2 regions of the Lysinibacillus sp. IITD104 genome follow, and region 2 is predicted to be linked to the other one. Evidence: predicted binding sites of a transcription regulator. Region 2 holds the regulator's gene; the other holds the start of a gene.

Region 1 (3,423 bases), 1.8 Mb from region 2:
ACTGAAATTCAAATGTACGTCCGCCATGTTCAAGCTCACCTGTGCAAGTAGCTGTTAATAAACCATCTCCAAATGTGATGACTGTTCCTACCTTTACACGCTTTGCTGGTTTTACAAGTGTTTCCCACTCATCTGTACCAGCCAATTGCTTCAATAGCAATACTTCTATATGTGCACCAGTTTCTTCTTTTACACCCATTAAACGAGCAGGTAAGACTCTTGTATCATTTAGTACAAGACAGTCTCCAGCATGTAGCTCCTCTAGTACATGGGCAAAATGGTGGTGCTCCACTTTATTTGAGCCTGGTGTTACGACCATTAATCGACTCGCTGTACGATCGACTAATGGTGTTTGGGCAATAAGCTCCTCTGGTAATTCAAAATCAAAATCTTCTACACGCATGAAAAAAACTTCCTTCTTTATGTTTGTTGGGGATACTCATATCCAAAATGTTCGTAGGCTAAATGTGTGGCTACTCTTCCTCTCGGTGTACGTTGGATAAGGCCAATTTGCATCAAATAAGGCTCGTATACATCTTCTATCGTAACCCGTTCCTCACCAATCGATGCAGCAAGCGTATCTAAGCCTACTGGACCTCCTCGGAATCGCTCAATCATATTAGTTACAAGTTTATGATCAATATGATCAAGCCCTCTAGGATCTACTTGTAGCAGCTCTAATGCTTGCTGTGCAAGGCCCTCCGTTATCATACCATCTCCAAGCACCTGTGCATAATCTCGCACTCGTTTCAATAAACGATTGGCAATACGGGGGGTTCCACGTGAGCGTCTCGCCATTTCCATTGCTGCTACTTGCTCAATTTGCACCTCAAATAAATGAGCACTTCTGACAACAATTTCAGCAAGTGATTGGTCATCGTAATATTCTAGGCGCAGCAACACACCAAAGCGATCTCTTAGAGGAGCTGATAAGGCACCCGCTCTTGTCGTTGCACCTACAAGGGTAAAGGGAGGTAAATCAAGTCGTACAGAACGTGCTTCAGGACCCTTCCCTACCACAATATCTAAACAGAAGTCTTCCATTGCTGGATATAATACTTCTTCAATAGCACGGGGAAGTCGATGAATTTCATCAATAAATAAAACATCCCCAGGCTCTAGTGAACTTAAAATAGCTGCCAAATCTCCTGGACGCTCAATCGCAGGGCCACTTGTCATCCGTACGTTGACATTCATCTCATTCGCAATAACAGCAGCTAAGGTCGTTTTACCAAGTCCTGGAGGTCCGTATAACAACACATGATCTAAACTTTCTTGGCGAAGCTTTGCTGCTTCAATGAATATTTGTAAGTTTTCCTTTACTTTATGTTGCCCAATATACTGTGCTAATTTTTGAGGACGTAAAGATAACTCAAACTGCTCATCATAGCTACCTGCCTCACTTGCCATCATACGTTCAGACATGTACCTTCCCTCCTTTCCTTATTTTAGTTTTAGCAGTAGTTGCAATGCTTGTTTCATAAAGGCATCTGTCGTTTCTAGTTTGTCGTTATCTTCTAGCTGTGGTTTAATTTTTTCGAGCTCTTTTTCAGAATAGCCAAGTGCCATTAAGGCAAGTAAGGCTTCTTCTAATTCATGTTTATAAGCATTCACACCAAACAAAGGTAACTCATCTTCTGCACTAGGTAACTCCAATGTATCTAATAATGAACCAAGCTTGCCTTTCAAATCGAGGATCATTTGACGTGCTGTTTTTTTACCAACTCCGGGGAACTTCACTAAAAATGCTTCGTCCTCCCGTTCAATTGCGCTAATAACCTGCTGTGGATTCCCTGTCGCTAAAATAGCTAATGCGCCCTTTGGTCCTATACCCGACACTAAAATAAGCTTACGGAATAACTCACGCTGATCTAAATTAGGGAAACCATATAAAACTTGTGCATCCTCTCGCACATGCAAATGAACATATATCTGTTGTTCAAGGGCAGATGTCCGAAAAGCAAACGGATTGGGCGTATTAAGTTGCCAACCAATCCCCTGTTGTTCTAGCACAATAAATTCAGGCGTAATACGAGTAATTTGTCCTTTTAAATAATCATACATCTATAATCCCTCACAATCATCGTCTTCGATTATAGCATATAGCGAACGAATGCTCGACAAAAAGTAGCGCCGAAACGCCGTTCGCAGACAAAAATGACCGCCAATTGACGGTCATTTCTTGACAAATCTATCAATATCGTACCACAGTTTTGGCCAATAGGTGAGGGCTCGTTTTGTAAATGGCACTAAATAATCTAAAAATACTAGCTGCTGCTCGAGTGGTAAATCTATAGCAAACAGCCATTCTCGTAATAACTCATTCGGATATTTCAAGCGATGAAGCTTTCTTTTATCTAGTCGTTTCAGCTCAGGTAACTCTGCAAAAATCTTTCCAAGATCATAATCTACAGCAGGCAACACACGATGTAACCATAAAATATACTCGTCATCCGCTTCACCAAGGTGTGCTAAATCAAAATCAATTAAACGTAATTGTCCATCAGAGCACCATAAAAAATTATGATGGACTACATCCCCATGCAATAGCGTAATCTCTTTTTCAGGTGCATCTTCCAATGCAATCAATTGTAATGATTTATCACTATAATGCAGTATTTGATCAATTTCTTCTTTTGTTAAAAATGTTCGAAATTCATTTCTTCTACTTTTAAAACGCATATGACGCATTTGCCATTTTAAAAGCTGTGAGTAGGTATGCAAGCCTGGCATTCGCTGCCAAGCAATTTTTTTATGTGTGTCGTGTAAAGCAATTAATAGTCTTAGAGATTCCTTACGATCTTTTTTATGTGCGAAGTTAGCACCGTGGCTTCCTTCTTGCCACATTTGCACAATTAACTGCTCATCATCGCTCTGAACTAAAGGTAAGATCAACGAAGGCTCCATACGTCCTAATTGGCGATGAATGGTTTTTACCTTCTCTGCAATTTCCACTTGCTTTGCACGTTTGACAAAATAATTTTTCGATTGATACTTATATTTCCAAATATTTGGCTTTACTTCTTCTACAATATACGCTTTTTCACCATCGATAAGGCGTCATCCCGCCTGGGAAATAATGCGGTGACATCCAAGGACCTGCTGCTGATGGGCATGGTGGTGGACAATGTGTCGGACATGGTGGTGGCGGGCAATGACAAGGGTCCATTTGCCAATTTGGCATCATCATTGGTTGTGTGCCACAGCCACAAGATTGACCCATGTTCATATCAGGCATCATCATTGGTTGTGTTCCACAGCCACAGGATTGCCCCATATTCATATCAGGCATCATATCCATTTGTGGCTTTTGTTGATCTTGCGTATGGAAGAATGGTGATGTGGACTCTAAAAAGTCTTCCATTCCACCTACTTTATGATCTGGCATGTCATAGGACATTGGCTGCTGTGGCATCGTATAAT
Region 2 (3,423 bases):
TATTTTCCTGCTAATCTTTCTTGGTGCTCTTGGAAACGACGATGGACAGTCGCCTTACTTACCTCAAAGCCTAACCCTCTAAGCGTTATAGAAATTTCTTCAAAGGTAAATCCACGTTTGCGTAGCTTTACAATTTCATCTACAGGTAGATCTTTACGCTCCTGCCCCTGCGGATTACCTCGGTTCGATAAATTATTTTCAGGACGATAGCCGTTTTCTACAGCACGTCGCATACCTCGTCGTATTTTAGCATTATGAATTCTACGCTGATATTCCTCTACAATCGCTAAAATTTCTAGCAGCATCGTGTCCATTTCATTTAATTGAACTGGGCCAGCATCACGCATAGAAAAAACATCCGTTGCTGATTTTTGTAATAAATGCAATACAGCCATTCTTGCATTGCCTCGTCCTAAACGAGTTTCATCTTGTACAAAAAGGGCATTAATGTTTTTATCTTTTATGAAATCAAGCATTTCTAGTAAGCCTGCACGTTCTACATCATAACCACTATGCTGATCTTTAAACACGCCCTTCACCGCATAGCCTTGCTCCTTAGCATAGCGCAGCAACTCTTCCTGTTGACGCTCTAATGAGGAGCTTTGTGTTTCTTTTTCAGTACTTACGCGACAATAGACAACAGCCGACAGTTGATTATTTATCATTGTTCATTTCTCGCAATTTCGATAGTATTGATGGGACTGGCTTGATCACTCACTACAGGAATTACTAGAGATTTTCCCGCTACAATTTTAATATCTGCTAGTTCATTTTCCGTTTTTACAAGCTTTATCCAATCATCAGTACTCATTTTACCACGATATTGCTCCGCTAACGACCACAAGCTATCCCCATGTTCGATTTGGATTTCTGCGTAACTAACTTTTCCTGGATCAGTAATGTAAAGGTATGCTGCAAATAGTAGGCAAGCTCCTAATAAAATTGAGATATGTGTGTTTTTCTTAAACCATGTCATAATCATTACCCCTTTTTAAGAATGTTTGTTCGGAATGTATGTTCTCATAATAAAGCGAACAAACGTTTTTGTCAAACACTTTTCGAACCTATGTTTGCATACATGTTCGCATTCTGTTATACTATCAAATAAGAAGATTGATTTTAGAAAAAAGAGGTGAGCACTCATGAAAAAAGTTTCGAAAAGACAAGAGGACATTTTAGCTTTCATTAAAGAAGAGGTACGAGCTAAGGGATATCCGCCATCAGTACGTGAAATTGGTGAAGCAGTTGGACTTGCTTCCAGTTCAACTGTTCATGGACATTTAGCTCGATTAGAACAAAAAGGCTTTATTCGTCGAGATCCAACAAAGCCACGCGCAATTGAAATTTTAGAGCCTGAAGAATCCATCCAAAAGCAACAGGTGATCCATGTCCCACTTGTCGGGAAGGTTACAGCTGGTTCTCCAATTACAGCAATTGAAAACATTGAAGAATACTTCCCATTACCCGATACGTACGGCACAAGTGAAGATCAATTGTTCATGCTAGAAATTATGGGAGAATCAATGATTGAAGCCGGAATTTTAGATGGAGATTTAGTCATTGTAAAACAAAAGGCAACAGCTAATAACGGGGATATTGTTGTAGCTATGACAGCTGAGGATGAAGCAACTGTAAAACGCTTCTTTAAAGAGAAAAATCATTTCCGTTTACAGCCTGAAAATTCTTCTATGGAACCTATTATTGTCGATCAAGTTTCTATTTTAGGACAAGTTGTAGGTCTTTACAGACGGGTACATTAACTATTAAAACAGGTTTTGAGGATTATGTTCCTTCTAAGAGCATGTATCCTCTTTTTTACGCAAAAAAAGAATCCACAGACGATTGGATTCTTTGTACAATGCCCTCTAAGCTTCCTTCTTAAATTTTATGCTAGCTTCAACAAAGGCTGAAAATAGCTTTTGAGCACTCTCATCTCCTGCTATGGCTAGTTCCTCAGGATGCCACTGAACAGCCAAGCAAAATGGCATTTCCTCATGAACTACAGCTTCGATAATACCGTCATTTGATTTTGCCGCTACTTTTAATTTTTCTGCTAATACATTCACCGCTTGATGATGAAATGAATTCACTGCTATCTTCTCTTGTTCAACGATAGTCGCTAATAAATTATCAGCAATAATCTGTACAGTGTGGGTAGCTACAGCTCTACCTGATTGCTGCATATGCTGGAGTAATTTAGTGCTAAAATGATCACTATCAATATCCTGATATAAGGTACCACCTAATGCAACATTTAGTATTTGAATCCCTCGACAAATCCCGAAAATAGGCATCTTTCGTTGGAATGCGGCTTCAATTATTGCTAACTCCACTGTATCTCGCGCGGGATGAATTTTTCCAAGCTTTAATGAAGGCTCAGCCCCGAACAGAAATGGGTGCACGTCATGACCCCCGGATAATAATAAACCATCTGTAAGGGCTAAAATCTGGGCTGCCTCTTCTTCTACTCCAATTGGAATAATCAGTGGAATTCCACCAGCATCAATAATACTTTTGCTGTAAGCAGCATTTAATCGAGAGGATAAATCATCCTCCACAAAGGCTGTAATACCAATAATCGGTTTCACTTGCTTCCCTCCACATTCTTGAAGATTGAACAATTACCAAAAGCCTAAATACCAATTGATTAATAGATCGCCATAGAAATAAACAATGACTGCGGCCAATGCAATAGATGGCCCAAATGGAATGGGTGTTTTTCTCCCTTGTTTGTTCTTCGATAACACGGTAATCCCGACAATCATACCAATCACTGCAGCTAAAAAAAGCGTTAATAGTGTATCAATCGTACCCAGAACGAGACCAATTAAAAAGAATAATTTAATATCGCCTCCACCCATGCCACCATTAGATAGCACAGCAATGATATATAATATGCCAAAACCGACGACAGCACCCACAAGAGAGTCCCACCAAGGTGTTAATGGTGACAGAACTCGTCCAATAGCTAGCAAAGGTAAAAAGAATATTAATACCTTATCAGGAATTAGCATATAGGCCAAGTCTGACACAACGATAATAACTAATAAGGAGATAAAAAAGAACGCTACTATCAATTCTATGCCCCAGCCTAGCTGCCAATAAGCAAAGGCAAATAATACACCTGTCATTAATTCTATGAATGGGTAAACCCAAGAAATTTTATTGCCACAACTCCGACATTTTCCTCCTAAAAATACATAGGACAAAACGGGTACTAAATCAAGCACCGTTAGTCGTCTCTGGCATGTCGGACAATGTGAAGGAGGATGTACAATCGATTCCTTCTGTGGTACACGTAAGCCAACTACATTATAAAAAGAGCCAAAGACAAGTCCAAATAAAAAAATAAAGATCGTATAAGCCATTTCCAATTTCATGTCCTCCTAAACCAATAGGCGCCCATACTAATGATGTATGGGG

The links. Region 2 encodes LexA, which represses DNA repair genes until DNA is damaged. Its sites were predicted from a motif close to CGAACATATGTTCG; they were not measured.
Region 1: a site for LexA is predicted at 2,107-2,120, ahead of ruvA (Holliday junction branch migration protein RuvA). Genes of this name have one in related genera too.

The regions. Positions count from the first base shown of each region.
Region 1 covers NZ_JBAHYH020000001.1:1,458,759-1,462,181, reverse strand. Annotated here, with positions in the region: gene queA (tRNA preQ1(34) S-adenosylmethionine ribosyltransferase-isomerase QueA) at 1-403, opposite strand, end outside; gene ruvB (Holliday junction branch migration DNA helicase RuvB) at 421-1,425, opposite strand; gene ruvA (Holliday junction branch migration protein RuvA) at 1,444-2,064, opposite strand; gene V1L66_RS07385 (phosphotransferase) at 2,176-3,009, opposite strand; gene V1L66_RS07380 (LysM domain-containing protein) at 3,044-3,423, opposite strand, start outside.
Region 2 covers NZ_JBAHYH020000001.1:3,281,242-3,284,664, forward strand. Annotated here, with positions in the region: gene V1L66_RS16805 (recombinase family protein) at 1-665, opposite strand, end outside; gene V1L66_RS16810 (LysM peptidoglycan-binding domain-containing protein) at 662-976, opposite strand; gene lexA (transcriptional repressor LexA) at 1,143-1,760, shown strand; gene V1L66_RS16820 (gamma-glutamyl-gamma-aminobutyrate hydrolase family protein) at 1,866-2,588, opposite strand; gene V1L66_RS16825 (prepilin peptidase) at 2,622-3,374, opposite strand.